4 regions of the Streptomyces sp. NPDC103540 genome follow, and region 1 is predicted to be linked to each of the others. Evidence: riboswitches for the same ligand, from Rfam matches in the RefSeq annotation. Region 1 holds a riboswitch; each other region holds the start of a gene.
The links. A riboswitch is a leader RNA that binds a small molecule or an ion and turns the genes downstream of it on or off. The one in region 1 is predicted to bind cobalamin.
Positions count from the first base shown of each region.

Region 2: it holds a riboswitch for cobalamin, as region 1 does, so the genes downstream of both, ACZ6ZI_RS22495 (prenyltransferase/squalene oxidase repeat-containing protein) here and ACZ6ZI_RS05645 (CoA-acylating methylmalonate-semialdehyde dehydrogenase) in region 1, are expected to answer to the same signal.
Region 3: it holds a riboswitch for cobalamin, as region 1 does, so the genes downstream of both, ACZ6ZI_RS14505 (energy-coupling factor ABC transporter permease) here and ACZ6ZI_RS05645 (CoA-acylating methylmalonate-semialdehyde dehydrogenase) in region 1, are expected to answer to the same signal.
Region 4: it holds a riboswitch for cobalamin, as region 1 does, so the genes downstream of both, ACZ6ZI_RS15565 (ribonucleoside-diphosphate reductase subunit alpha) here and ACZ6ZI_RS05645 (CoA-acylating methylmalonate-semialdehyde dehydrogenase) in region 1, are expected to answer to the same signal.

Region 1 is NZ_JBVJMA010000002.1:222,086-229,401, reverse strand. It holds gene aceA (isocitrate lyase) at 1-1,110, opposite strand, end outside; gene ACZ6ZI_RS05650 (short-chain fatty acyl-CoA regulator family protein) at 1,536-2,987, shown strand; cobalamin riboswitch at 3,080-3,258, shown strand; gene ACZ6ZI_RS05645 (CoA-acylating methylmalonate-semialdehyde dehydrogenase) at 3,487-4,986, shown strand; gene ACZ6ZI_RS05640 (acyl-CoA dehydrogenase family protein) at 4,991-6,139, shown strand; gene ACZ6ZI_RS05635 (enoyl-CoA hydratase/isomerase family protein) at 6,136-7,227, shown strand; gene mmsB (3-hydroxyisobutyrate dehydrogenase) at 7,224-7,316, shown strand, end outside.
Region 2 is NZ_JBVJMA010000009.1:99,336-106,651, reverse strand. It holds gene ACZ6ZI_RS22515 (ABC transporter ATP-binding protein) at 1-710, opposite strand, end outside; gene ACZ6ZI_RS22510 (energy-coupling factor transporter transmembrane component T) at 707-1,891, opposite strand; gene ACZ6ZI_RS22505 (hypothetical protein) at 1,897-2,865, opposite strand; gene ACZ6ZI_RS22500 (prenyltransferase/squalene oxidase repeat-containing protein) at 2,862-5,645, opposite strand; cobalamin riboswitch at 6,039-6,167, shown strand; gene ACZ6ZI_RS22495 (prenyltransferase/squalene oxidase repeat-containing protein) at 6,268-7,316, shown strand, end outside.
Region 3 is NZ_JBVJMA010000005.1:250,141-257,456, forward strand. It holds gene ACZ6ZI_RS14490 (hypothetical protein) at 1-123, shown strand, start outside; gene ACZ6ZI_RS14495 (SsgA family sporulation/cell division regulator) at 330-737, shown strand; gene ACZ6ZI_RS14500 (AMIN-like domain-containing (lipo)protein) at 920-1,432, shown strand; cobalamin riboswitch at 1,581-1,775, shown strand; gene ACZ6ZI_RS14505 (energy-coupling factor ABC transporter permease) at 1,805-2,512, shown strand; gene ACZ6ZI_RS14510 (energy-coupling factor ABC transporter substrate-binding protein) at 2,509-2,877, shown strand; gene cbiQ (cobalt ECF transporter T component CbiQ) at 2,881-3,630, shown strand; gene ACZ6ZI_RS14520 (energy-coupling factor ABC transporter ATP-binding protein) at 3,627-4,448, shown strand; gene ACZ6ZI_RS14525 (PadR family transcriptional regulator) at 4,488-5,081, shown strand; gene ACZ6ZI_RS14530 (EF-hand domain-containing protein) at 5,127-5,339, opposite strand; gene ACZ6ZI_RS14535 (tRNA-dependent cyclodipeptide synthase) at 5,594-6,343, shown strand; gene ACZ6ZI_RS14540 (cytochrome P450) at 6,324-7,316, shown strand, end outside.
Region 4 is NZ_JBVJMA010000005.1:487,012-494,327, forward strand. It holds gene ACZ6ZI_RS15550 (carbon starvation CstA family protein) at 1-567, shown strand, start outside; gene ACZ6ZI_RS15555 (YbdD/YjiX family protein) at 564-761, shown strand; gene ACZ6ZI_RS15560 (GNAT family N-acetyltransferase) at 972-1,484, shown strand; cobalamin riboswitch at 1,526-1,660, shown strand; gene ACZ6ZI_RS15565 (ribonucleoside-diphosphate reductase subunit alpha) at 1,805-4,207, shown strand; gene ACZ6ZI_RS15570 (ribonucleotide-diphosphate reductase subunit beta) at 4,207-5,223, shown strand; gene ACZ6ZI_RS15575 (hypothetical protein) at 5,386-5,637, opposite strand; gene ACZ6ZI_RS15580 (helix-turn-helix domain-containing protein) at 5,719-6,687, shown strand; gene def (peptide deformylase) at 6,766-7,316, opposite strand, start outside.

The DNA of each region.
Region 1 (7,316 bases):
CATGCCGTGCTCGGCGTAGCCGCGGGCCAGGTCGAACATGCCGTGGTTGAGGGAGTGGAATCCGGCCAGGGTGATGAACTGGAACCTGTAGCCCATGGCGCCCAGTTCGCGCTGGAACTTGGCGATCTGGTCGTCGTCCAGGGCGGCCTTCCAGTTGAAGGAGGGCGAGCAGTTGTAGGCGAGCATCTTGCCGGGGAACTCCGCGTGGAGGGCCTCGGCGAACTCGCGGGCCTGGGCGAGGTCCGGGGTGCCGGTCTCCACCCAGATGAGGTCGGCGTACGGGGCGTAGGCGAGGCCGCGGGCGATGACGGGGGCCATGCCGTTCTCCACGCGGTAGAAGCCCTCGGCCGTGCGCTCGCCGGTGGTGAACCGGGCGTCGCGCTCGTCGACGTCGCTGGTCAGCAGGTTCGCGGCGAGGGCGTCCGTACGGGCGATGATCAGGGTCGGGGTGTCGGCGATGTCGGCGGCGAGGCGGGCCGCGTTCAGGGTGCGGACGTGCTGCGAGGTCGGGACCAGGACCTTGCCGCCGAGGTGGCCGCACTTCTTCTCGGAGGCGAGCTGGTCCTCGTAGTGGATGCCGGCGGCGCCCGCGGCGATCATGGCCTTGGTCAGCTCGAAGGCGTTGAGCGGGCCGCCGAAGCCGGCCTCGGCGTCGGCGACGATCGGCGCGAGCCAGTCGACGGTGTCGCTGCCGCCCTCGGCGGTGGCGATCTGGTCGGCGCGCAGCAGGGCGTTGTTGATCCGGCGGACCACCTGGGGAACGGAGTTGACCGGGTAGAGGCTCTGGTCGGGGTAGGTGTGCCCGGCCTGGTTGGCGTCGGCCGCCACCTGCCAGCCGGAGAGGTAGATCGCCTGGAGGCCCGCGCGGACCTGCTGCACGGCCTGGCCGCCGGTGAGGGCGCCGAGGGCGTGGACGTAGTCCAACTCGTGGAGTTGGCGCCACAGGCGTTCGGCGCCGCGCCGGGCCAGGGTGTGCTCCTCGCGGACGCTGCCGGAGAGCCGGACCACGTCCTCGGCGGTGTACGTCCGCTCGATGCCCGCCCATCGCGGGTCGTCGGCCCACCGCCGCCGCAGCCCCTCGGCCGCCGCCGTCGTGTTCGTGTCTGCCATGACCGTCACCGTCTCCATGAGTCGATCGCGCCGCGCCCGCACGTCAAGGATGCGAAGCATTGGCACTCTGTGCCGTGAACTGGGATCGCGGCCCGCCGTCCCCGCGAGGAACGAGCTGAGCAATGGTGCCGAACCATCAGGCGGAAGCTGCCGGGATCGTCGATATCAGGGCGTGAATCGCGCCCGTTGCTTCCGTTCTGACCGCCGGTTCCGGCGGGCCGCAGGACGACTCTCCCAATGACACCGAGTGCCATCAAGCAGGGACGTCTGCCAAGTTCTGCGAATCTTCCCGGGCTGTTTTGCCAAGTCTGCCAAGGCCCACCCGCGCGGATCGCGGCGTAGGGTGACGCCGACGGACAGGGGGCACGGTGAACAAGAAGACCTACGCGGGTGCGCGGCTGAGGCGGCTGCGCGAGGAGCGGCGCATGAGCCAGGCCGATCTGGCCCGGGTCCTCGCGATCTCGCCCTCCTACCTGAACCAGATGGAGCACGACTCCCGGCCCCTGACCGTGCCCGTGCTGCTGCGGCTGACCGAGGCCTTCGGCGTCGACCCCGGCTTCTTCTCCGAACGCGACACCGGCCGGCTGGTCGCCGACCTGCGCGAGGCGCTCGCCGGGGAGGTCGCCGCGGCCCGCGTCTCCGCGTCCGACCTGGCCGAACTCGCCGGCCGGATGCCCGCGGTCGCCCAGGTGCTGCTGGACCTCGGCCGCCGCGGACAACGACTGGCCGAGGGCCTCGCCGGCGTCACGGACGGCCGCGACGGGGACGCCGGGGGGCCGCTCTCCCCGCACGAGGAGATCCGCGAGTTCTTCTACCGGCGACAGAACTACCTCCACGACACCGACCTGGCCGCCGAGGAGCTAGCCCGCGCCGTCGGGATCCGCCCCGGCGAGGTCGTCCGGGTCCTCACCGCCCGACTCGCGGACCGGCACGGCGTACGCGTCACCGTCGGCGCCGACCCGGCGCCGGACTCGGGCTCGGGCGGGGGCTCGGGCCCGGGTTCCGGCTCCCGCACCGGTTCCGGATCGGGTTCCGGTTCCGGTTCCGGCTTCGACGCCGGGCGGCTGCACCACTACGCGCGGTCCGCGCGCGTGCTGCACCTCTCCGCCCGCCTGCGGCCGGGACAGCAGGCCTTCCGGATGGCCACGCAGCTGGCCCTGCTGGAGTACGGGGACGAACTGGACCGGCTCGCCTCGCAGGACTTCCCGGCCGGCTCCACCGCGCACGGCCTGGCCCGGATCGGCATCGCCAACTACTTCGCGGCCGCGCTGATCCTCCCGTACCGCGCCTTCCACACCGCCGCCGAGGAGTTCCGCTACGACATCGAGCGGCTCACCGACCACTTCGGCATCGGATACGAGACCGTCTGTCACCGCCTGAGCACCCTGCAACGCACCGGGTTGCGGGGGGTCCCCTTCTCCTTCGTCCGCGTCGACCGGGCCGGGAACATGTCCAAGCGGCAGTCCGCGACCGGATTCCACTTCTCCCGCGCGGGAGGCACCTGCCCGCTCTGGAACGTCTACGAGGCCTTCGCCGCGCCGGGCCGCATCCACGTCCAGGTCGCCGCCATGCCCGACGGGCAGCGCCACCTGTGGACCGCCCGCGCCGTCACCCGCCACCGCGGCGGCTGGGGCGAACCCGGCAAGACCTTCGCCATCGGGCTCGGCTGCGAGATCCGCCACGCCGCCCGGCTCGTCTACTCCGACGGCCTCGACCTGGACAACACCTCCGCCGACACCCCGATCGGCATGGGCTGCCGGCTCTGCGAGCGCCTCGACTGCCCCCAGCGCGCCGTGCCCCCGCTCGGACGCCCCCTGGCCGTCGACGAGAACACCAGCACCTTCATCCCGTACCGGGTGGCGGACCGCCCGCGCTGAGCCCCGCCCGCAGGCCGGAACACGGTCCGTCCGGGTGGAGGAGCGCTCGTGCGGAGCGGGAGGGGGTGGACTTACTAGGACGTCCAACTATATGTTCCTGACAAGCCCGCGGTGCAGGGAAGCCGGTGTGAATCCGGCGCGGTCCCGCCACTGTGACCGGGGAGCGTGCTTTTCAGCGGTTCAGGCCACTGACGGAACCCATCCGTCGGGAAGGCCGGAGAGCACGTGACGATCCGGGAGTCAGGATACCGGCCGCGGGGTGTTCCGTGTTGTCCACGAGGATGGAGCAGACACGCATGGCACCGGTACGTGACCACGGCCCGGGCGATCCGGCGGAGTACCCGAACGGCGAGGCCCTGTCCCCGCGTTCGTGACTCGACGGGGGCCCGTGCGCCCCCGCCTGTCCCGCGGTCGGAACCGCGGCGCGCACCCCGATCGGTGCACCGCCGCGCCCGCGCCGCGCCCTCCTCGGATCCTCACCTGACGAGAGCAGGCTTCGATGGTCCGTGAACTCACCCACTTCATCGGCGGAAAGCACACCACCGGCACGTCCGGGCTCTTCGCCGACGTCCACGACCCCAACACCGGGGCCGTCCAGGCCAGGGTCCCCCTGGCCGGACGCGCCGACACCGAGGCGGCCATCGCCAACGCCGAGGAGGCGCAGGCCGAATGGGCCCGGTGGAACCCGCAGCGGCGCGCCCGCGTCATGCTGCGCTTCCTCCAGCTCGTCGAGCCCGAACGCGACGCGCTGGCCCGACTGCTGTCCTCCGAGCACGGCAAGACCGTCGCCGACGCCCACGGCGACCTGCAACGCGGCCTGGAGGTGGTCGAGTTCGCCGCCGGCATCCCGCACCTGCTCAAGGGCGAGTTCACCGACAACGCCGGCAGCGGCATCGACGTGCACTCGCTGCGCGCCCCCCTCGGCGTGGTCGCGGGCATCACCCCCTTCAACTTCCCCGCGATGATCCCGCTGTGGCAGGCCGCACCCGCCCTGGCCTGCGGCAACGCCTTCATCCTCAAGCCCTCCGAGCGCGACCCCTCCGTACCGCTGCGCCTCGCCGAACTCTTCCTGGAGGCCGGCCTGCCGCCCGGCGTGCTCAACGTCGTCAACGGCGGCAAGGAGGCGGTCGACACCCTCCTGGAGGACCCCCGCGTCCAGGCGCTCGGCTTCGTCGGATCCACCCCGATCGCCGCGCACATCTACGCCACCGCCGCCGCCCACGGCAAGCGCGCCCAGTGCTTCGGCGGCGCCAAGAACCACATGATCGTGATGCCGGACGCCGACCTCGACCAGGCCGCCGACGCCCTCATCGGCGCCGGCTACGGCTCCGCCGGCGAACGCTGCATGGCCATCTCCGTCGCCGTCCCCGTCGGCGAGGAGACCGCCGACGCGCTGGTCGCCAAGCTGAAGGAACGCATCGCCGCCCTGCGCATCGGCACCTCCGACGACCCGGACGCGGACTTCGGGCCCCTCGTCAGCCGGGAGGCCCTCGAACGCGTCGAACGCTACGTCGGCATCGGCGCCACAGAGGGCGCCGAACTCGTCGTGGACGGACGCGGCTTCACCCTGCCGGGTCACGAGAACGGCTTCTTCGCCGGCGCCACCCTCTTCGACCGGGTCACCCCGCGGATGCGGATCCACCGCGAGGAGATCTTCGGCCCCGTGCTGTGCGTCGTACGGGCCGCCGACTACGAGGAGGCGCTGCGCCTGCCCAGCGAGCACCCGTACGGCAACGGCGTCGCCATCTTCACCCGCGACGGCGACACCGCCCGCGACTTCACCCGCCGCGTCAACACCGGCATGGTCGGCGTCAACGTGCCCATCCCGGTACCCGTCGCCTACCACACCTTCGGCGGCTGGAAGCGCTCCGGATTCGGGGACCTGAACCAGCACGGGCCGGACTCGATCCGCTTCTACACCCGCACCAAGACCGTCACCTCGCGCTGGCCCTCCGGGGTCAAGGAGGGCGCGAGCTTCACCATCCCGACGATGGGCTGACGCCGTGTCCACGAACCTGCTCAGCAAGGACCAGCTCGCCCTGGCCGAGGTCACCCTCGACTTCGCCCAGGAACAGCTCGCCCCGCACGCCCTCGCCTGGGACCGCGACAAGCACTTCCCCGTCGACGTCCTGCGCCGGGCGGCCGACCTCGGACTCGCCGGGATCTACGTCGGCGAGGAGTCCGGCGGCTCCGGACTCTCGCGCGCCGACGGCGTCGTCATCCTCGAAGTGCTGGCCACCGGCTGCCCCTCCATCGCCGGCTACCTGTCCATCCACAACATGGTCGCCTGGATGATCGACCACTACGGCGACCCGGAGCAGCGCGCCCGCTGGCTGCCCGACCTCTGCGCCGCGCGGACCCTCGGCAGCTACTGCCTGACCGAGCCCGGCGCGGGCTCCGACGCGAGCGCCCTGCGCACCCGCGCCGAGCGCGACGGCGACCACTGGGTCCTGACCGGCGTCAAGCAGTTCATCTCCGGCGCCGGTTCCTCCGACGTCTACGTGGTCCTGGCGCGCACCGGCGGCGAGGGCCCGCGCGGCATCTCCGCCTTCGTCGTCGAACGGGGCGACGCGGGCCTGTCCTTCGGGGCGAACGAACAGAAGATGGGCTGGAACGCGCAGCCCACCCGACAGGTGGTCCTCGACGGCGTCCGGATCCCCTCCGACCGGCGCCTCGGCGCCGAGGGCGAGGGCTTCCGCATGGCCATGACCGCCCTCAACGGCGGCCGGCTGGGCATCGCGGCCTGCTCGCTCGGCGGCGCCCAGAGCGCCCTCGACCGCAGCCTCGCCCACCTCGCCGACCGCGAAGCCTTCGGGGCGCGCCTGCTCGACGCGCAGGCCCTCCAGTTCCGGCTGGCCGACATGGCCACCGAACTGACCGCCGCCCGCGCGCTGGTCCGCACCGCCGCCGAGGCCCTGGACCGGGGCGACCCGCAGGCCGCGCAGCTGTGCGCCATGGCCAAGCGGTTCGCCACGGACACCGGCTTCACCGTGGCCGACGAGGCCCTCCAGCTCCACGGCGGCTACGGCTACCTCAGCGAGTACGGCATCGAGAAGATCGTCCGCGACCTGCGGGTGCACCGGATCCTGGAAGGAACCAACGAGATCATGCGCGTGATCGTCGCCCGCGGCCTCACGGGGAGCCTGCGATGACCCTCCCCTCCGCCCCGCCCGGGGAAGAGCGCGTCCTGCTGCGCGTCGAGGGCCACGCGGCCCATGTCGTCCTCAACCGCCCCAAGGCCCTCAACGCCCTCGACCACACCATGGTGCTGCGCATCGCCGAGGCCCTCGACGCGTGGGAGCACGACCCCGCCGTACGGACCGTGGTGGTCTCCGGAGCGGGGGAGCGCGGCCTGTGCGCGGGCGGCGACATCCGCGCGATCCACGAGGACGCCCGTACGGGCGGCACCGCCTCGGCCGACTTCTGGCGCGACGAGTACCGGCTCAACGCCCTCATCGCCCGCTACCCCAAGCCCTACGTCGCCCTCATGGACGGCATCGTGATGGGCGGCGGCGTCGGCGTCTCCGCCCACGGCAGCGTCCGGATCGTCACCGAACGCTCCCGCGTCGCCATGCCCGAGACCGGCATCGGTTTCGTCCCCGACGTCGGCGGCACCTACCTCCTGGCACTGGCGCCCGGCGAGCTCGGCACCCACCTGGCACTGACCGGCGCCCCCGTCGGCGCCGCCGACGCGCTGCTGTGCGGCCTCGCCGACCACTTCGTACCGTCCGACCGGCTCGCCCCCCTGACCGCGGCGCTCGCGCACTCCTCGGTGCGCGAGGCCCTCGCCCCGCACGTCGCGGAGCCCCCGCCCGGGGAACTCGCCGAGCGGCGCGCGTGGATCGACCACTGCTACGCGGCCGACACGGTCGAGGAGATCGTGGACCGGCTCCGCGACAGCGGCCTGCCGGCGGCCGAGGAGGCGGCCTCGACCCTCGCCGCCAAGTCCCCGACGGCGCTCAAGGTCACCCTCGCCGCCCTGCGCCGGGCCCGCCTGCTCGGCCCGCTGGAGCGGGTCCTGGAACAGGAGTACCGGGTCTCCCTCGCGGCCCTGCGCTCGCCCGACCTGGTCGAGGGCATCCGCGCGCAGGTCATCGACAAGGACCGCGCCCCCCGCTGGTCGCCCGCCGACCTCGCCTCGGTCGGCGACGAGGACGTCGCCCGCTGGTTCGACCCGCTCGACGCGGAGCGCGAGCTGCGCCTCGCCACCACCGACTCCCCCCAGGAGGTGCCCTGGTGACCACCGTCATCGCCTTCATCGGCCTCGGCCACATGGGCGGCCCGATGGCCGCCAACCTCGCCGCCTCCGGCCGGCGCGTGATCGGCTTC
Region 2 (7,316 bases), on a different contig from region 1:
GGGGCGATGGAGGACGTACGGAAGACCTCGGCGGGCGGGCCGCAGACGACGCGGCCGTCCCCGGGGAGGTGGATGACGCGGTCGGCGTACTGGACGACGCGCTCCAGGCGGTGTTCCGCCAGCAGGACCGTGACGCCGAGGTCGTGGACGAGCCGGGTGACGGCGGCCAGGACCTCCTCGGCGGCCGTCGGGTCCAGGGCGGAGGTGGGCTCGTCCAGGACGAGGACGCGGGGGTGGGCGGTGAGGACGGAGCCGATCGCGACGCGCTGCTGCTGGCCGCCGGAGAGTTCGTGCAGGGCGCGGTGGCGCAGGTCGGCGAGGCCCAGCAGGTCCAGGGTCTCCTCGACGCGCTTGCGCATGGTGGCGGGCGGAACGGCCAGTTGTTCCATGGTGTAGGCGAGTTCCTCCTCGACGGTGTCGGTGACGAAGCCGTCGAGGGGGTCCTGGCCGACGACCCCGACCACGTCGGCGAGCTCGCGCGGCGGATGGTGGGCGGTGTCGCGGCCGTCGACGAGGACGCGGCCGTACAGGGTGCCTCCGGTGAAGTGGGGGACGAGCCCGTTGACGGCGCCGAGGAGGGTCGACTTGCCGACGCCGGTGTGGCCGACGACCAGGCAGAGTTCGCCTTCCTCGACGGTGAGGTCGACGTCGCGCAGGACCGGCTCCACCGTGTCCTCGTAGTGGACGGTGACCTGGTCGAAGGTGATCACTTGGCTACCTCGGTGCGCTGTGCGGGGACGGTCGGCCGGGCGGGGGCCGTCGGGGGTGGTGCCAGGAAGCCGGCCGCGCCGGCGAGGAGGATCGCGGCCGCCGGGACGAGCGGCAGGGTCGGCCAACTGAGCGGGTAGATCGACGGGTTGAGCTCGGCGGCGTCGAAGCCCGCATTGCCGAAGAGCAGGACGGCGGACAGCACTCCGCATCCGGCGACAGCCCACTCGGCGGCCCGCCAGGGATCCGGCCGGTACGTGGTCCGGGTGACGCGGCGCCCCCCGATCCGCAGGCCCGCCACGCAGAGGGCGGCGCCGATGCCCAGGGCGGGCAGGCCGAGCAGCTTCGGCGCGGTCGCGTCGAGGAGCCCGTACGCCCCGGCGCACAGGCCGCACATGCCGAGCAGCATGAGGGCGCCGGTGGCCCGGCGGGAGCGCCGGGTGGCGGTTCCGGCGCGGCCGTAGCCGCGGGAGTCCATGGCGGACGCGAGGCGCAGGGATCGCTCCAGGGCGTCTTCGAGGACGGGCACGATGATGCCGCGCAGGGCGCGCAGCCCCTTGGCGCGCCCGGCACGCAGCCTGCGGGCACGGTGCACCCGCTGGACGCTCGCCACCAGTTGGGGCGCCACGCTGATGGAGACGGTGACGGCCACCCCCAGCTCGTACAGGGCCCCCGGGAGCACCCGCAGGGCGCGCTTGGGGTTGGCGAGGGTGTTGGCGGCGCCGATGCAGCACAGCATGCAGGCCAGGCGCAGCCCGTCGGTCGCGGCGGACAGCAGCGCCTCCAGGGAGACGGGGCCGCCGAGCTGGATGCCCGCGTACCAGTCCGGGGTGGGGATGCGGGGCAGGGAGAAGAGGAAGTGGTCGCGGGGGGTGATGCCGGTGGCGAAGACCGCCCGGAAGGTCACGCGGATCGCGACGACCGTGAGGGCCAGGTACAGGTAGTACTTGAAGCCGCGGGCCCAGGGGGCCTCGGTACGGCGCATGGTGATGACGTACCCGAGGACCGCGAGGACGAGGAAGAGCAGCAGCGGGTTGTTGGTGCGGCTGACGGCGGTGGCGAGCGCGAGGGCCCAGATCCACCAGGCGACGGGATGCAGGGTGCGGGGCAGACGGCGGCCGCCCGTGTCCGGCGCGGGGCCGGACACGGGCGGGGTGGCCGCGGCCGTGGTGGTGCGGGACACGCCGGCTACTCCGTACGACGGCGGCGCTTGGCCGCGTACACGGCGGCGGCGCCGATCAGGAGCACCAGCGCCCCGGTGGCGACGGCGGGCAGGTACGAGCCCGCGTCGTGCTCGGCGTCCGCGGCGGGAGCGGCCTCCACGACCTGGGGGCCGGGGGCCGCAGCCGCCGCCGCGGGAGTGCCGGACGGCGGTGGTGCCGAAGGGGACCCGGTGCCGCTCTGGGAGGGGCTCGCCGGTGCCGAGGGGCTCACCGGGGGAGAGGGGCTCGCCGGGGGCGGGATGCTCACCGGAGGTGTGGGGAGGGGCGGCGGAGTCGTCGCCGGACGGGCCGGGGGCGGGTTCTCCGGCTTGGGCCCCGTGTTGACGTCCGGCGGCAAGGGTTTGGCGGTGCGGGTGTCCTGGGGGGCGGGGCCGCCGGTGGGGCGGGCGTTGTGGGCGCGCAGTTGGTCGGGGGTGACGGCGGGCTTGCCCTCGGTTCCCTCGATGTCGGTGCCGCCGAAGATCCACAGGTCGACGCTGCCCGGCTTGGGCTTGTAGAGCATGGCGCCGAGCTGGCTGTACTGCCAGGTGTTCTGGCCGGGGTCGGCGTGCCAGTACGACCAGTAGGCGGAGGCCGGCGGGGTCAGCACGCAGTCGTCCTGCTGCGGCGTCGGGAACTGCCTGCCGCCCTGGTGGCCGCTGTAGCCGATGCGGCAGATGAAGGCGGGGCCGTCGTGGCCGGTGCCGGTCGTGGCCCAGCCGCCCTGGTTGAGCAGCTCGTACCCCGTGGTGGGCGTCGTGCCGCAGGACCGGTAGACGGGTCCGCCCCAGCGGCTGAAGTCCACGGCGAGGACCACCCCGGAGGAGGTGGTGCACTGCCCCATCGGCTGCGGCGCGGCGCCCGCCGGGGCGGAGGTGGCGGCGAGGGCCGCGACCGTCAGCCCCAGCGCGGCGGCCGTCCGACCCAGGGCCCGTACGACGCGGTGACTCCTCATGCCCGCCCCCCGGGGGTCGGGCGGCGGCGCTTCGCGGCGCGGGTGAGGCCCCAGCCGCCGAGGGTCAGCAGCAGGGCCGTGCCGGCGAGTACGCCGACCCGGGCTCCGGTGGAGGCGAGGGGACCGCCCGCGGACCCGGTGCCGCCCGCGGAGCCCGTTCCGCCCGCGGACCCGGTGCCGCCCGCCGATCCGGTGCCGCCCGCCGAGCCCGTGCCGCCGCCGTTCTCGCCCGGGGTGACGATGACGGGTGAGCCGTTGCCGCCGGAGGTGCCGCCCGAGGTGTTCGCGGAGCCGCCGCCCGAAGTCCCCCCGGACGGAGTGGGGATCGGCTCGGGGGTGGTGCCGCTCAGATCGCCGGTCAGTACGCCGAAGGAGATGCCAGTGGCCCCGCCGACGGCCTGGGCGGAGGCACGCAGATCGGAGCCGGGCTGGCCCCCCTTGACGACGTTGAAGCCGCCGTCGGCGTTCTGCTGGCTCGCCAGGAACGTGCGGGCCTTGGCGATCTGCGCGGCGTACCTGGGCGCGTCCAGGGAGAGCCCCTGGACGGCGAGGGCGGCGGAGTTGACGGAGTTGCCGGACGCGCCGGGGAAGCCGCCGTCCTCCTTCTGCTGGGCCGCGATCCAGGCGAGCGCCTGGTCCACGGCGGCCTGGGACGCGGCGTCGGGGAGCAGGTCGACGGTCATGGCGGCCATGGCGGTGGAGTCCACCTCGGGGCCGCTGGGTTCGCCGATCAGGCTGACCCAGGCGCCGGAGGGCGTCTGGAGGCTCTTGAGGTAGGCGATCGGTTCGGCGGCGGCGGCGTTCTCACCGGCGCGGAGCTGGGCCATGACACCGAGGGACTGCTTGAAGACGGAGGTGGCGTAGTGGTAGTTGCCCTTCGCCGCGCATTCCTGGACGGTCGAGGTCTTCTCCGCGCAGGTGATCTTGGCGAGGGCGGCGATCAGGTCCTGGCCGCCGAAGTCGCGGGGGTCGCGGCCGACGGCCTGGGCGAGAATGGCCGTCTTGCCGATGGAGCCGCCGCTCGCGTACTTCGTGCCGATGAGGGTCCAGTCGTGGATGCCGCGCTTCCTGCCGTCCTTGCCGCCCTTGTCCATGAAGTCGACGATGCGGCGCAGGGCGGCGTTGTCCCCGCCGGTGGCGGCGAGGGAGTAGGCGCCGTCGATGGTCATCCCGTAGTCGGCGAAGCCGGTGCCGGGCTCGCTCTCGTAGAAGCGGCCCTGGACCAGTTGGGAAGGGGCGGTCAGGTAGGCGACGCCCTTCCTCGCGTCGGGCCCCTCGCCCGCCGGCGGAGTGGTCGGCGGTGTGGCCGGCTTGGCGGTCACGGCGGCGAGATCGCTGCCGGCGCCCGCGAGGGCGGCGGTCGCGGTGGGGTACAGCCTGGGCTCGGTGTCGTCCTCGCCGAACCCGAATCCGCCCGTCGCCAACTGCCGCTTGGCCAGCCAGGAGACGCCGGCGTCCGCGAACCTCTCGTCCCCGAGGGCGCGCAGCGCCTGGGCGGCCCAGGCGGTGGCGGTCGGGTTGCCGGTCGTCTCGTAGTAGACGGCGGGCCAGGCGCCGGTGGGCAGCTGCGACCGCTTCAGGTAGTTGCGGGCCTTCTGGAGCACCGCCTCGTGGCCGCCGCCCCGCTCCAGGGCCAGGGTGAGCAGACCGGTGGCGCCGGCCTCGCTCTCGCATCCCGGGCTTCCGGGCCGGATGAGGATGCTGGTGAACCCGCCGTCCTCGCACTGGAGGGCCGCCAGTCGGGCCACCGAGCCGGCCGGCGGCGTCACACCGGCGTTGACCAGGGCGATGACGGCCATGGCCTGGGCGTCGGCCTGACCGGTGGTACGGAAGTCGCCCTTGGTGAAGCAGCCTTCGACCCTCTCGCCGTCCCCGATGTCGCGGGGGCAGGCGTACTTCACGAGGTCGCCGAGCAGGTCGTGCCCGCCGAACGCGCGAGGATCCTTGCCGGTGGCCTCCGCGACCAGCGCGAGCCGGGCCGCCGCGGTGGCGTCCGGGATCGCGTCCTTGCCGGCCGGGTAGGCGTACGCGTCGGTCTGCGCGGGCGTGTCGAGGAAATCGGCGATCTTCCTGGCCACGGGGCTCTTGCGGTCCGCCGCCACGAGGGCGAAGACGGCCTCGGTGGTGAGGAGGTGGTTCGGGGTGGTGGAGCCCTCGTCGACGACGCGGTCGCCTTCCTTGAGCGTCCCGGTGACCCAGCGCGTGGCGGCGGGGACGTCGATCCGGCCGGCGGGCACCTTGGGCGGGGCCGTCGGGACGGTCGGGTCGGGGGTGGTGTAGCCGCGTACGTCGTCGGGGGTGAAGGACGGCTGCCCCTTCGTGCCGCCGCCGACGTCGGTGCCGCCGTAGACCCAGGCCTCGACGTCGCCGGGCTTGGGCTTGCGGGCCATGGCTCCCAGCTGGCTGTAGGACCACTTGCGCTGCCCCGGCGAGGCCGTCCAGTACGACCAGTAGGCGGTGGCCTGCGGGGTCAGGACGCAGGCTTCCCTTTCCGGCGTGGGGTACTGCGTACCCGTGCCCTTGCCGATGCGGCAGAGGAAGGCGGGACCGTCGTGCACGGTGCCCGTCATGCTGAAGCCGGCCGTCTGGAGCAGCTCGTAGCCGGTGGTGGGAGTGGTGTCGCAGCCCTTCTCCACCCTGCCGCCGAACGGGGCGAAGTCCACGGCGACGATCGCGCCGGTGGTGGCGGTGCACCGCTCGATCGGGTCGGCCGTGGCGGGCCCCGTGCCGCCCACGAAGGCGGCGCTCGCGGCGGCCAAGGTCAGCAGCGCCGCTGACATGAGCGACAACAGCCCCGTGCTCCCCAGGTGTCGCTCTGATTGCTGTGCGGTCCCCACCACGGCCCCTCGTGTCGGCCGGGCGGACCAGTGCGTGGCGAAAAGGGCCTCCGCGGCCCGTGGGGTACACGGGGAAGGGAAGCCGTTCGAACCACGCCGTAGTCCGCGACGGCGTCTCTCGCTGCAAAAACCTGGCTCCAGGCATTCCGACTCGCCCGGACGGTGCCGGGCCTACGGTTGCGGGTCAGCGCCGGATTTCGACCGGCTTCCCCTGGAGCTGAGTGCTTATCAGTCGGAGTGGAACACGCGGATAAAGACAGCGTCAAGGTGGTCTGCGTCTCATGTGACACACCGTCGGCCGCTCCTGCCCGTGCCGGGTACGGCGGCTGGCGGACCCTTGATCACTCGGGTAGCGTCCTGGGCTGCCACATGGGGGAACCCGGCGCGAATCCGGGGCTGACGCGCAGCGGTGTGGGACGGCAGGGGGCCGTCCCGAGCCCGAATGCCCATGCGGCGAGGCACATCACAAGCCGTACCACGCGATCGGACGGCCGCCGCCGAGCTCCGGGCCGCCCGCCCGCCCGAGCCACGGCCTGGTCGGCGTCCCCCATTCCAGGAGCAGGCCATGTCCCGTACCCGTACCCGCACCTCCTCCCGCCGTCTCACCCTGGCGGTGCCCGCCGCGCTGGGCGCGCTCGTCCTCACCGCGCTGCCCGCCTTCGCCACCTCCTCGCCCGCCCAGATCGCCACGTCCAAGACGAACGGTGTGGCATACCTCAAGTCCCTCCAGGCCGCCGACGGTTCGTACGCGGGCGCGGGACTGTCCAACGAGTGGGCGTTCACGGCCTTCGCGGCCACCGGCACGGCCGTCGCCGACGTCTACCCGGGCGGCGACACCACCAAGAACGCCCGCACCGTCTACCGCAACCTGCTGTCGACGGCGGGCTGGCCGCAGGCCTCCCCGGTGGTCACCGACTACGAGCGCGGCGCCCTCAACGCGTACGCTGCCGGCATCGATCCGGCCCGCGTCTCGGCCTCCCGCAACCTGATAGCCAACATCTACTCCTACTGGCAGACCGCCGAGGCCGGTTACTTCGGCCCGTCCGGGAACTTCAACGGCACGGTCTTCGCCGCCCTCGCGCTGGGTGGCGCCAAGACCCAGGGCGGCGCGAAGCGGGTGCCGCAGGCGCTGACGGACTCCATGGTCACCCGCATCCGGGCCAACCAGCACGTGGACGGCGGGTGGACCTTCAACAAGGCCGAGGGCAATCCCACCGTCCTGAACTCGGCGAGCGACGTCGACATGACCGGCGCCGCCATGGCCGCCCTGTGCGCCTCCGGCGTCCCCAACACCGACACCGACGTCGTCCAGGCGAAGAACTTCCTCAAGAGCACCCTCGTCTCCGGCAGCGGCGCCTTCAACTCCCTCTACGGGGTCAACACCAGCTCCAACGGCTGGGGCGTGGCCGGGTTGAACGCCTGCGGCTTCAACCCGCAGACCGGCGACTTCCTCACCGGCAGCGGCAAGACCCCGATCGACTTCCTCATCGCCAACCAGTACAACCCCGCCGGCGGCTTCAAGTACAAGCCGTCCGACACCACCCCGACCGCGTACGCCTCCATCGACGCGCTGCGCGCGGTCGCGGGCGGCGGCTTCACCACCGCCCCGCCCGT
Region 3 (7,316 bases), on a different contig from region 1:
CAGGTCGCGTCCGGCTTCGGGGCGTCGAACCAGAACAACGGTGCCCAGGCCAACGGCTCCGGCTTCACCGCGATCGGCCAGTCCAACGACCACGACTCGCTGGTCTACAACCCGCTGCCGTAGCGGGCGCGCGGCCGCCCGCCGCGCCCTTCGGGCCCGTCCTCCGCGCGGAGGACGGGCCCTCGCGCGTACGGGGCCCCGCGCGGGGCAAGTGGGGTCCAGCGGCCCGCCCGGCTCGGGACCTTCGGCCCCGCCCCGGGTCGTGGGGGTGGGCTAGCGTGCCGAAGGGGGGTCCGTGCACCATCCCGCGCGAAGGAAGGCAGCCGCCCATGGCCACCACCGAACACCGTGTCCTGCCCCTCCGGCTGGAGGTCGCCCCGCCGACCGTCCCGCTCCAGGGCGCCTTCGTCTACCGCACGGACCGGCCCTACGAGCTGGCCCTCGACTTCCGGGGCGGCGGTACGCACCTCGCCCGCTGGGTCTTCTCCCGCGACCTGCTGATCGAGGGGGAGACCGTCGCCACCGGCGAGGGCGACATACAGGTCTGGCCCGTCCGCGCGGGGACCGAGCCACGGGTGTTCCTGGCCTTCGGCAACGGCGGCCGCAGCTGTGTGGTGTCGGCCCGGGCCAAGGACGTACGGGCCCTGTGCCGGCGCATGACGGAACTGGTGCCGCGCGGCCAGGAGCGGCGGCACTACGACCTGGACGCGCAGCTGAGCGCGCTGCTGGCGCACTGACCGCGGACCGGCCGTACGCCGCCCGGCCCGCCGCACAGCCGGTCCGCCGTCCGCCCGGTCCGCCGTCCGCCGTCCACTCGATCCGCCCTGCGCCCGGCCCGCCGGAGCCGCAACCGCGCGGGGCGCCGCCGCGTCTACCCGGGTGACAGCCATCCCCGTCTCAAGAGGAATCGGGGGACGCCATGCGCCACCTGCCCCGCTCGCGCCGTCGCAAGATCGTGGCCCTGGCCACGGGCGCACTGCTCACCGTCGGCATCGGTCTGGCCGCACCGGCATCCGCGGCCGCCGCCTCCACCCAGACCCCGCTCGTCGTCAACGCCCGTTGGGGCGGTCACTGCACGTTCGACCGGATCGTGGTCGACCTCCAGGGCTACGTCCCCGAGGTCACCGTCAGCCCCGTCTCGCAGCTCGTGTACGACGGGTCCGGCAAGCCCGTCCCGCTGGCGGGGAAGTACTTCCTGGAGATCCGCCTGCACCCGGCCGCCGCGCACAACGACGCCGGACAGAACGTCTACCAGGGTCCCCGGCTCCAGAAGATCTACCTCAGCAAGCTCAAGGGCCTCGCCCTGACCGGCGACTTCGAGGGGTACGTCACCCTCGGGGCCGCCTTCGACACCAAGCCGGCCTACGGCACCACCGTGCTGCACTCGCCGGAGCGGGTCGTGGTGGACATCGCGCACCCGAACACCTGCTGACACCGCGGCGCACCGTACGACGACACGGCGACCGGCGTCCCCCCGGGGGGGGCGCCGGTCGCCGTGCGTCGGGATCCCGCCCGCGCGCACCGCGGGAGCGCGGCCGGGGCTACCGTCCGGTCCGGCTTGTTACGGTACGCGCGGCCGACTAGGGTCGTCGGGCCTTGGTGTTCGGGAAGCCGGTGGGAAACCGGAGCGGCCCTCGCCACTGTGATCGGGAAGTCCGGCTCCACTCCTGCGGGAAGCCACTGGGTCCACGCGGGGAACCGCGCGGCCCCGGGAAGGCGGAGCCAGGGCATCAGTACCCGTCAGCCAGGAGACCGGCCGAGGCGCGTCGTCCATCCACGAGGTGCTGGAGAGGTCTCTCTACCCATGCATATAGCCGAGGGGTTCCTGCCCCCCTTGCACGCGGTCGCCTGGGGCGCCGCGTCCGCCCCGTTCGTCGTCCACGGCGTGCGCGCCCTCACCCGCGAGGTGAAGGCCAACCCGGAGAGCACGCTGTTGCTCGGGGCCTCCGGAGCGTTCACGTTCGTCCTGTCCGCCCTGAAGATCCCCTCGGTGACGGGCAGCTGCTCCCACCCGACGGGAACGGGGCTCGGGGCCATCCTCTTCCGACCGCCGATCATGGCGGTGCTCGGTACGATCACCCTGCTCTTCCAGGCGCTGCTGCTGGCCCACGGCGGCCTCACCACCCTGGGCGCCAACGTCTTCTCCATGGCCGTCGCCGGCCCCTGGGCGGGCTACGGCGTCTACCGGCTCCTGCGCAAGTACGGGGCCCCGCTCATGGTCGGCGTCTTCTTCGGCGCCTTCTTCGCGGACCTGGTCACCTACTGCGTGACCTCCGTCCAGCTCGCGCTGGCCTTCCCGGACCCGGCGAGCGGCTTCGTGGGCTCGCTGGAGAAGTTCGCCGGCATCTTCGCGCTCACCCAGATCCCGCTGGCCGTCAGCGAGGGGCTGCTGACCGTGCTCGTGATGCGCCTGCTGATGCAGTCCAGCAAGTCGGACCTGGTCCGGCTCGGCGTCGCCAAGCTCACCGGCCGGACCGCCGGACAGACCGACCTGGAGGCGACGGCCCGATGACCCGCAACGCGAAGATCAACACGCTGCTGCTGCTCCTGGTCGCGGCGCTGGCCGTGATCCCGCTCGCCTTCGGCATGGGCGACCACAAGGAGGAGCCGTTCGCCGGCGCCGACGCGCAGGCCGAGGCCGCCATCACCGAGCTGAAGCCGGACTACGAGCCGTGGTTCTCGCCGCTCTACGAACCCCCGTCGGGGGAGGTCGAGTCGGCGCTGTTCGCCCTCCAGGCGGCGCTCGGCGCGGGCGTCCTCGCCTACTACTTCGGGGTCCGCAAGGGGCGTCGCCAGGGAGCGGAGCAGGCACGGGCCGAGGCGCGGGCCGAGGCCGGGACGGCCTCCGGGGCCGGTGCGGCCGCCCGGGAGTCGTAGCCGGTGCTGCCGATCGACGTGGCGGCCCACAGCAGTCGCTGGCGGGGCCGCCACCCGTTGGAGAAGGCCCTGTTGGGGCTCGGGCTGACGGTCACCGCCGTCGCCCTGCCCCCCTGGCCGGGCGGACCGCTGGTGGGCGCCGCCACCCTGGCCGTGCTGCTCGGCCCGGCCGGGGTGGGCCGGCGGCAGCTGTGGCGGGCCTTCCGGGTCCCGTTGGGCTTCTGCGTGACCGGGGCCCTACCGCTGTTGGTGTCGGTGGGCGGCCCGGACGGGTTCCTCGCCCTGGCGCCCGACGGGCCCCGGCACGCGGGCGAGCTGCTGCTGCGCACGTCGGCGGCCTCGCTGGGGGTGCTGCTGTTCGCCTTCACCACCCCGGTGTCGGACGTGCTGCCGCGACTGGTGCGGGCGGGGGTGCCCGCACCGGTGGTGGACGTGGCCCTGGTCATGTACCGGATCGGTTTCCTGCTGCTCGACTCGATGGACCGGGTGCGCCGGGCCCAGGCCGCGCGGCTGGGGCACACCGGCCGGGCCGCGGTGTGGCGTTCGCTGGCCGGGCTCGCCGCCACCTCGTTCGTACGGGCCTTCGACCGCGCCGCCCGGCTCCAGGAGGGGCTGGCCGGGCGCGGCTACGACGGCGCGCTGCGGGTGCTCGTCCCCGAGGCGCGGCTGTCCCGGCGGTTCCTCGCGGCCACCGCCGCCCTGCTGACCGCCCTGGTCGCGGGGACCCTCGTACTGAAGGAGCTGTACCTGTGAGCCCGTTGGTGGAACTGGCCGGCGCGGGCTACGCGTACGACGACGGCCCCGCCGTCCTGTCCGACGTGGACTTCGCCATCGCCGAGGGCCGCGCCCTCGTCCTGCTCGGCCGCAACGGCAGCGGCAAGACCACGCTGATGCGGCTCCTCAGCGGCGGGCTGCGCCCGGGCTCGGGCGCGCTGCGGCTGGACGGGACCGCGGTGACGTACGACCGGGCCGGACTGACCCGGCTGCGCGGCGCGGTGCAGTTGGTGGTCCAAGACCCGGACGACCAGCTGTTCGCCGCCTCCGTCGAACAGGACGTCTCGTTCGGTCCGATGAACCTCGGCCTGTCCGTCCCGGAGGTCCGCTCGCGGGTGGACGCGGCGCTCGCCGCCCTGGACATCACAGCGCTGCGCGACCGTCCGACGCACCTGCTGTCGTACGGGCAGCGCAAGCGGGCGGCCATCGCGGGCGCGGTGGCGATGGCCCCGCGGGTGCTGATCCTCGACGAGCCGACGGCCGGCCTGGACCCGGACGGGCAGGAGCGCCTCCTGGACGTCCTCGCGGGGCTGCGCGGGGCCGGCACCACCGTCGTCATGGCCACGCACGACGTGGACCTCGCGGTCCGGTGGGCGGACGACGCCGCCGTGCTCACCCCGGACGGCATCCGCGTCGGCCCGGCGCCGGGGCTCCTGTCGGACCCGGAGCTGCTCGCCTCGGCGGGCCTGCGCCAGGCCTGGGCGCCGGCGGTGACGGCGCTGCTGCGCGCGCGGGGCCTGCTGGCCGCCGACGCCCCGGGCCCGCGCGTACCGGAGGCCCTGGCCGCCTGGCGGTGACCGTGGGGGCCGGCCGGGGGCGGAACCTAGGATGGCGGCATGTCGCTCCCGCACGCCATCCTCACCGCCCTGCTCGAGAAGCCCTCGTCGGGGTTGGAGCTGACCCGGCGGTTCGACCGGTCGATCGGGTACTTCTGGTCGGCGACGCACCAGCAGATCTACCGGGAGCTGGGACGGCTGGAGGAGGCGGGGCTGATCCGGGCCCTGCCCAGCGAGGTGCCCGTGCGCGGGCAGAAGAAGCAGTACGAGGTGCTGCCCGACGGCAGCGCGGAGCTGGCCCGCTGGGTGGACGAGAGCCAGGACCCCAAGCCCCAGCGGGACGCGCTGCTGCTGCGGATCCGCGCGGCGGCCGTGGTGGGGCCGCGGGGGCTGGGCGGCGAGCTGCGCCGCCACCTGGGGTTGCACCGGGAACAGTTGCGGACGTACGAGGCGATCGAGGCCAAGGACTTCCCGCCGGGTCGCGACGGGGACCAGGACCGGCTGCGCCGGCTCGTGCTGCGCGGCGGCATCGCCCTGGAGACCTTCTGGCTGAGCTGGCTGGAGGAGGCGCTCGCCGAGGTGGAGGACATGGAGGGCCCGGAGGCCGGCGCGCGGGACGCGCGGGGGGACGGGGACCCCTCGGTCGGGGCCTGACGCGGCCCCGCCCCCGGCGGGCGGGGGCGGAGGCGGGCGCGACGACTACTTGTTCAGGTCGGCCCAGAACTCGTCGAAGCTCAGCAGGCCGTCGTGGTTGACGTCCTTGGCGGCGACGATGGAGTCCGCGACCGCGGGCGTGACGAACGCGTCGCCCATCGCCTTCATGGCCTGGCTGTACTCGTCGGCCGTGATGAAGCCGTCGCCGTTGACGTCGAACCTGTCGAACGTCGCCCGTGCGCTCTCGATGTCCGCCACTGGGTCCACCCCTTCTCGGTGCTTGTTGACCGGCTCAGGGTAGCGGCACCCCGGGCCCGCCTCCCCCGCGGGTCCCGTTCGATCGGCAGAAAGAAATTGAATTACCGGTCCGTAACCCGGAGGCGATAATTCTGGCCAACAAATCGGCCTGCCACTTGTCACGCTCCGACATCGCGGCATAACGTAACGGCATTGCCGCCACACCAGGAGCGCAGGGCTCCCAGGGACAAGCGGCAACAAGGGCGATCACACAGGTGACGATCACAGCTGACGCATCATTCGAAGTTCTGCCCTTCACCCGCACCTGCCGCCATATCTGGGAAGACGGCGACCATGTGCTCATCGGAGTCAGTCCCGGCAACAGCTACTTCAGCTCCGAGCGCATCTCCAGTCTTGCCCGATGGGCCACGACCCGCTTCGCGCAGGTCGACTTCGTCTATGCTGACCTCCACGTCGACCGGATGTTCGCCGCCTTCGGCTACACCCGGGAACACGCGGAGAAGCGCGCGACGAAAGAGATCAAGGCGGTCCGGAGAAGGATCCTCAAAGGCGTCGAAGAATCAGGACCTTCGCATGCCGAGATACGCGTGAGGGCGCTTTCCGAGTTCCAGTCGAACCCCGTGTACCAACTCCTGCACCGCCGCGTGCTGCATTTCCTCGAGACCGACGACGTATTCCGCAAGGGCTGCGAGGAAATGGCCCTCCACTTTGTCGGATCGAAGTTGCCCGAGGGTGAATCCATCACGACGGACCAGTTGCAGGTCTGTTTCGATTACATGGCGGCGGAGCTGCCCTTCTTCGTGGACACCCCGAGCATTCTCGACGTGCCCTCCTCGGTGGCGGCCTACCACGTCAAGATGCCGATGACCGACGTCCTGTTCGCGCGGGGCGGCGGCCTGCGCGCGACCCGCAACCAGGCGTACGCCGTCGTGCGCCCCGAGGTGGCCGCCTCCCTCGTCCCCGCACCCACCGAAAGGACCGTCGATGAGCGTCGAGCAGCTTGAGGGCCGGGACGGCCGGGAGCCGGAGCCGCTCCTCGACTTCCCTCTCTCGCGGCGCGGTGACGTGCTGCCCGAGGAGTGCGCCTGGCTGCGCGAGAAGGCCCCGGTCGCCCGGGTCCGCACCCTCACCGGGGACCCGGCCTGGTTGGTGAGCAGCTACGCGTTGGCCAAGCAGGTGCTGGAGGACGAGCGGTTCAGCCTCAAGGACACCGCCAACGCGGGCGTGCCGCGGCAGTACGCGCTGACGATCCCGCCCGAGGTCGTCAACAACATGGGCAACATCAACAGCGCGGGCCTGCGCAGCGCGGTCATGAAGGCGCTCAACCCCCGTCAGCAGGGGCTCCAGGACCACCTGCGGGCCGCGGCGAACGAGCTCGTCGACGCCCTCGTCGCCGAGGGCGGCCCGGCCGACCTGCGCGCCGGTTTCGCGGACCCGTTCTCGGCGGCTCTGCACTGCCGGGTGCTGGGGGTGCCGTTCGAGGACTGGCGGCGGTTGATGTCGGGGCTGGACGTCGCGTTCATGACCGCCCGCGAGCCCTTCGCCGACTCGGCGCTCAACTGGTACAAGGACGTCGGCTGGTTCGCCGACCGGCTGAAGGACCAGCTCGCCCTGGCTCCCGAGGAGCGTACGGGGCTCCTCGGCCGCTTCGCCGAGCTGCGGGAGGCCGACCCGGAGTCGGCCCATCTGACGGACGAGATGTTCGCGACGGTCGCCGTGTCCCTCTTCGGGGCGGGCGCGGTCTCCACCTCCGCCTTCCTGGTCCTCGCGGTGCTGGCCCTGCTGCAACGGCCGGAGCTGATCGGCTACCTGCGCGCCCACCCCGAGCGGCTCGGCAAGGCCGTGGACGAGTTGCTGCGCTGGAACCTGTCCGTCGGCGACGGCCTGCCGCGCATCGCCATGGCGGACGTGCGGGTGGGGGACGTGCTGATCAAGGAGGGCGAGCTGGTGCTCGTCCTGCTGGAGGGCGCCAACTTC
Region 4 (7,316 bases), on a different contig from region 1:
GGCGTGAAGGACCCGCTGGGCGGCATCAACCAGCTGTTCCCGCTCTTCGGGATCGCGAACCAGCTGCTCGCGGCCGTGGCCCTGGCCGTCTGCACCACCCTGCTGATCAAGTCCGGCCGGCTCAAGTGGGCCTGGGTCACGGGCGTCCCGCTGGCCTGGGACGTGGCCGTCACCCTCACCGCCAGCTACCAGAAGATCTTCTCGGACGACGTGAAGGTCGGCTTCTTCGCCCAGCGCGACAAGTACCAGGGCGGCATCGACGCCGGGAAGGTCCTGCCGCCCGCCAAGAACATGGACGAGATGCACACCGTGGTCACCAACGCCACGGTCGACGGCGTCCTGTCCGTGCTCTTCGCCGTGCTGATCGTCATCGTGCTGCTGGACGCCGCCCGGACCTGCTTCAAGGCCATCGCCGACCCGGCCTCCGTACGCCTGTCCGAGGTGCCGTGGACCGAGTCGAAGATCGTCGCCCCGGCCGGGCTGATCGCCACCGCCGAGGAGAAGGCCGAACTCGCCGCCGCAGGCCTCGACGGGGGCGGCGGCCGGGTCAAGGAACCGGTCGCGTGAGCGGGGTGCGCGGGGCGCTGGCGAAGGCCCGGTTCTTCGTACGGGAGTTCTCGGGCGAGGCGGCGTACGACCGCTACGTCGCCCACGCCCGCGCGCACGACCCCGAGGCCGAGGTCATGACCCGTCGGGCCTTCGAACGGGCCCGCACCGACGCCCGCGAGGCGGACCCCCGCGAGGGCTTCCGCTGCTGCTGAGCGGCCGTCCGCACGCCGCGTGCGGACGGTACGCGCACGGCCCCGAGGGGCCGCCACAGGGCCCCGCCGCCCCCACCCGGGGCGGCGGGGCCCCGCCGCGCGAACGCCGCGCCGCACGACCCTCCGCGCCGCCTCCGGGGTCGTTTCCCGGGCCGCTCCCCGCCATCCCGGCCCCCCACGACCGGCCGCCCCTGACGCACACTCGACGGCATGGACATCGTGATCAGAACGGCCGAACCCGCCGACTACGCGGAGCTCGGCGACATCACCGCCCGGGCCTACCTCGACGACGGCCTCCTGGACGGCAACACCGACGACTCCTACGAGCGGGCGCTGCGCGACGTCGCCGGCCGGGCGGCCGACGCCGAGGTGCTCGTGGCCACCCTGGACGGCGTCCTGCTCGGCGGGGTGACCTTCGCCCCGCCCGGCAGCCGCATGGCCGACATCGCCGGGCCCGACGAGGCCGAGTTCCGGATGCTGACCGTGGCCCGCGCCGGACGCGGCCGGGGCGCCGGCGAGGCCCTCGTGCGGGCCTGCGTCGGGCGCGCCCGCGCCCTCGACGGCGTCACCCGACTGGTGCTCTCCACCCAGGCCCAGAGCCCCGCCGCGCACCGGATCTACGAGCGGCTGGGCTTCGTACGGACCCCCGAACGGGACTGGGCCCCGGTCCCCACCGTGCCCCTGCTCACCTACGCCCTGGAGCTGTACGCCCCCGAGCAGTAGCCGCGCCGACACAACATGTGGGGGCTACAGCATCGGGGCGCCCCCACATGTATGCTCATGGCTGCTGTCGCCGCAGGGGAATCCGGTGCGAATCCGGAACTGTCCCGCAACGGTATGACGTATGCCATTTCGGTGTACTCGCGAGTCCGAGGACCTGCCGACAGCGCGCCCGGCTCGACCGATCCGGGTGCCGACCACGTCCGGGCCTCGCGGTTGGGCCGGTGGACGCCATGCGGTGTGTCGCGATCCGTCGCGCCCGCGTGCGCCCGCTCGCGCCCCGCCCCGCCGATGACCGGGCCGAGCGAGGGAGAGCTCCCCCCGTGACCATCGCGCCTGCCGCACCGCGCGCCGAGTCCGACCAGCCCGCAGCCGCAACCGAGGGCGGGGGCCCCGGTGCCGCGCTGCTGCGCACCCTCACCGAGCTGACGGCCGACCTTCCCGACACCGACCCGGGCCGGGTCGCCGCCGCCGCCCTGCGCGGGCGCAGCTCCGTCGCGGACGAGGCCGAGCTGCGGGGGCTCGCCACGGAGGCCGCGGCCGGCCTCATCTCGGAGGACCCGGCGTACTCCCGCCTCGCCGCCCGCCTGTTGACGCTGGCCGTGGCCGACGAGGCCGCGAGCCAGGGCTCCGTCTCCTTCGCCGAATCCGTCGCCGTCGGCCACCGCGAGGGCCTGATCGCCGACCGCACCGCCGAGTTCGTCGCCGCGCACGCGGCCCGGCTGAACTCCCTCGTCGAGCACGCCCTCGCCGAGGGCGCGGACGACCGCTTCGGCTTCTTCGGCCTGCGCACCCTGCACAGCCGCTACCTGCTGCGCCACCCCATCACCCGCCAGGTGATCGAGACCCCGCAGTTCTTCATGCTGCGCGTGGCCTGTGGTCTCGCCGAGAACGACACGGTCCAGGCCGTCGAGGAAGTGGCCTCGCTCTACCGGCTGATGAGCCGCCTCGACTACCTGCCGTCCTCCCCCACGCTGTTCAACTCCGGCACCCGCCACCCGCAGATGTCCTCCTGCTACCTGCTGGACTCCCCGCTGGACGAGCTGGACTCGATCTACGACCGCTACCACCAGGTCGCCCGCCTCTCCAAGCACGCCGGCGGCATCGGTCTGTCGTACTCGCGCATCCGGGCCCGCGGCTCCCTGATCCGCGGCACGAACGGCCACTCGAACGGCATCGTCCCGTTCCTGAAGACCCTCGACGCCTCCGTCGCGGCCGTGAACCAGGGCGGTCGCCGCAAGGGCGCGGCCGCCGTCTACCTGGAGACCTGGCACGCGGACATCGAGGAGTTCCTGGAGCTCCGCGACAACACGGGTGAGGACCAGCGCCGCACCCACAACCTGAACCTCGCCCACTGGGTGCCGGACGAGTTCATGCGCCGCGTGAACGCCGACGCCGACTGGTCGCTGTTCTCCCCCTCCGACGTCCCCGAGCTGGTCGACCTGTGGGGCGACGAGTTCGACGCCGCCTACCGCAAGGCCGAGGCGGACGGGCTGGCCCGCAAGACCATGCCCGCCCGCGACCTGTACGGGCGGATGATGCGCACCCTCGCGCAGACCGGTCAGGGCTGGATGACCTTCAAGGACGCCTCGAACCGCACGGCGAACCAGACCGCCGAGCCGGGCACCGTCGTCCACTCCTCGAACCTCTGCACCGAGATCATCGAGGTCACCAACGACGGCGAGACCGCCGTCTGCAACCTCGGTTCGGTCAACCTCGGCGCCTTCGTGCTCACCGAGACCGGTGAGATCGACTGGGAGCGGCTGGACGAGACCGTCCGCACGGCCGTCACCTTCCTCGACCGCGTCGTGGACATCAACTTCTACCCGACCGAGCAGGCCGGCCGCTCCAACTCGCGCTGGCGTCCGGTGGGCCTGGGCGCGATGGGTCTCCAGGACGTCTTCTTCAAGCTGAAGATGCCCTTCGACTCCCCCGAGGCGAAGGCCCTGTCGACCCGGCTGGCCGAGCGCATCATGCTCGCCGCCTACGAGGCCTCCTGCGACCTCGCCGAGCGCAGCGGCCCGCTCCCGGCCTGGGAGCAGACCCGCACCGCCCGCGGCGTCCTGCACCCGGACCACTACGACGTCGAGCTGAACTGGCCCGAGCGCTGGGACGCCCTGCGCGCCCGCGTGGCGAAGAGCGGCATGCGCAACTCGCTGCTGCTGGCCATCGCCCCGACGGCGACGATCGCCTCGATCGCGGGCGTGTACGAGTGCATCGAGCCGCAGGTCTCCAACCTGTTCAAGCGCGAGACCCTCAGCGGTGAGTTCCTCCAGGTCAACGGCTACCTGGTGGAGGAGCTGAAGAAGCTCGGCGTGTGGGACGCCCAGACCCGCGAGGCGCTGCGCGACTCGTCCGGCTCCGTCCAGGGCTTCGGCTGGATCCCGGCCGAGGTCCGCGAGCTGTACCGCACGGCGTGGGAGATCCCGCAGCGCGGTCTGATCGACATGGCGGCCGCCCGTACGCCGTTCCTGGACCAGGCGCAGTCGCTGAACCTGTTCCTGGAGACGCCCACCATCGGCAAGCTCAGCTCGATGTACGCGTACGCCTGGAAGCAGGGTCTGAAGACCACGTACTACCTGCGGTCGCGCCCGGCGACGAAGATCGCCCGCGCCGCCTCCGGCAGCGCCGTCCCGGCCGCCGCCACCCCCCTCCCGCAGGCCGTCGACGCCGACGCGCTTGCCTGCTCCCTTGAGAACCCCGAGTCCTGCGAGGCCTGCCAGTAATGAGCTCCACGGAAAAGAAGAACCTGCTCGACCCGGGCTTCGAACTGACCCTGCGTCCCATGCGCTACCCGGACTTCTACGAGCGCTACCGGGACGCGATCAAGAACACCTGGACCGTCGAGGAGGTCGACCTCCACTCGGACGTCGCCGACCTGGCGAAGCTGACGCCGGCCGAGCAGCACATGATCGGCCGTCTGGTCGCGTTCTTCGCGACGGGTGACTCGATCGTCTCGAACAACCTGGTGCTGACGCTCTACAAGCACATCAACTCCCCGGAGGCGCGCCTGTACCTGTCGCGCCAGCTGTTCGAGGAGGCCGTGCACGTCCAGTTCTACCTGACGCTGCTGGACACCTACCTGCCCGACCCGGACGACCGCGCGGCCGCCTTCGACGCGGTCGAGGAGATCCCGTCGATCCGCGAGAAGGCGCAGTTCTGCTTCAAGTGGATGGACTCGGTCGAGAAGATCGAGCGGCTGGAGACGGCCGCCGACCGCCGCCGCTTCCTGCTGAACCTGATCTGCTTCGCGGCGTGCATCGAGGGCCTGTTCTTCTACGGTGCCTTCGCCTACGTGTACTGGTTCCGCTCGCGCGGTCTGCTGCACGGTCTGGCGACCGGTACGAACTGGGTCTTCCGCGACGAGACCATGCACATGAACTTCGCCTTCGAGGTCGTGGACACGGTCCGCAAGGAGGAGCCGGAGCTGTTCGACGACGCCCTCCAGCAGCAGGTCACCGACATGCTGAAGGAGGCCGTGGAGGCGGAGCTGCAGTTCGGCCGCGACCTGTGCGGCGACGGCCTGCCGGGCATGAACACCGAGTCGATGCGCGAGTACCTGGAGTGCGTCGCGGACCAGCGTCTGGTGCGCCTGGGCTTCCCGCCGGTGTACGGCTCGCAGAACCCGTTCTCGTTCATGGAGCTCCAGGGCGTCCAAGAGCTGACGAACTTCTTCGAGCGCCGTCCGTCGGCCTACCAGGTCGCGGTCGAGGGCACGGTCGACCTGGACGAGGACTTCTAGGGGTTCCAGGAGTTTCGAGGCGGCCGCACCCCCGGGTGTGACGGGAGCCGGGACGCGAGGTGATCGCGTCCCGGCTCCTTCGCGTCCGGGCTCCTTCGCGTTCCGGCTCCTTCGCGGCCCGGGCCTTCGCGTCCCGGGCCGACGGCGTCCGCCACGGCCGCGTCAGTGGGCGAGGCGTCCCCGCCGCCAGGCCCCGGGGCGCCGACCGTACCGGGCGAGCCGGGCGAGCGGGCCGCGCCGGCGCGGGGTGGGCGGCAGGCCTCCCGCCCGCTGCCCCGGCAGCCACACGCGCCGGCTCTCGACGGCCCGCAGCTGCCGGTCGATGCGCCGGTCGCGCAGGACTCCGTAGAGGCCGGGGGCGAGCAGCGGGACGGCGAGGGCGAGGACGGCGAGGTAGCTCAGGAACGTGTTCATGTCTCCACTGTCGCCCCGCCCGCACCACCCGGCCAGTGGCAGGACTGTCACCAAAGAACGAATTACTGCCACACTGGGGGCATGCTGACCAATGTGGCGGTGGCGCTCGTCGACGAGGTGGCGCCCTTCGAGTTCGGGATCTTCTGCGAGGTCTTCGGGATGGACCGGAGCGAGCAGGGCCTGCCGGTGTACGACTTCGCCGTGTGCGCGGCCGAGGACGGCCCGCTGACCATGGCCGACGTGGGCTTCGCGATCACTCCGCAGTACGGGTTGGAACGCCTGGAGGAGGCGGACCTGATCTGCCTGCCCGCCGACCGGAGGGCGCCCGTGCGCGCGTACCCCGAGCCCCTCCTCGACGCCCTGCGGCGGGCCGTGGACCGGGGCGCGCGGGTGCTCAGCGTGTGCGGCGGGGCCTTCGTCCTGGGCGCGGCCGGGCTGCTGGACGGCCGGCGCTGCACCACCCACTGGATGCACGCCCCGGCGCTGAAGCGCCGCTTCCCGCGCGCCGTGGTCGACCCGGACGTCCTCTACGTCGACGAGGGGCCGGTGATCACCGCCGCCGGCACCGCTTCGGGCATCGACGCCTGCCTGCACGTGGTGCGCCAGGAGCACGGGGCCGAGGTGGCCAACACCATCGCCCGGCGGATGGTCGTACCGCCCCACCGCGACGGCGGCCAGGCGCAGTTCATCCGGCACCCGCTGCCGCGCACCTCCTGCGACACGGTCGGCGAGGTCCTCGGTTGGATGGCCCGCCACCTCGCGGAGGAGATCACCGTCGAGCAGCTCGCGGAGCGCGCGCACATGTCCCCGCGCACCTTCGCCCGCCGCTTCCAGCAGGAGACGGGCACCACCCCCTACCAGTGGGTGCTGCGCCAACGGGTGCTCCTCGCGCAGGAGCTGCTGGAGTCCTCCGACGAGACCGTCGACGCCATCGCCGGCCGCAGCGGCTTCGGCGGCGCCGCCGCCATGCGCCACCACTTCCTGCGCACCCTGGGCACCACCCCGAACGCCTTCCGCCGCACCTTCCGGGGGCCGCGCGCGGTGGCCTGACCCCGCCGAGCGCGCGCGAGGGCCCCGCTCCGGATGCCGGAGCGGGGCCCTCGTACGCGGTACGGGCGGGCGCCCGGATCAGTCGTTGGGGACGATCTCGTAGCGCGGGGTGTTCTCGGCCATCTGCCGCAGGGCGTCCTTGCGGTCGCGCTTCGAGAGGCGGTCGATGTACAGGTAGCCGTACAGGTGGTCGGTTTCGTGCTGGAGGCAGCGCGCGAAGTAGCCGGTGCCGCGGACCTTGATCGGGTTGCCCTGGGCGTCCTGGCCGGTCACCTCGGCGTAGTCCGGGCGGGCCAGGGAGGCGTAGGCGGTCGGGACCGACAGGCAGCCCTCGTTCGAGTCGTCCAGCACGCGCGAGCCGGCCGGCTGCTCGACGAGCTTCGGGTTGACGACGACACCGGTGTGGCGCGCTCCCTCGTCGTCCGGGCAGTCGTAGACGAAGACCTTCGCGTCCACGCCGATCTGGTTCGCGGCCAGGCCCACGCCCTCGGCGGTCTTCTGGCTGGCGAACATGTCGTCGATCAGGCGGGCCAGGTCGTCGCCGAACTCGGTGACGTCCTTGCACTCCCGGTGCAGCACCGGGTTGCCGACCACCGTGATCGGGCGGGACGTGCCGCGCTCGCGGTAGG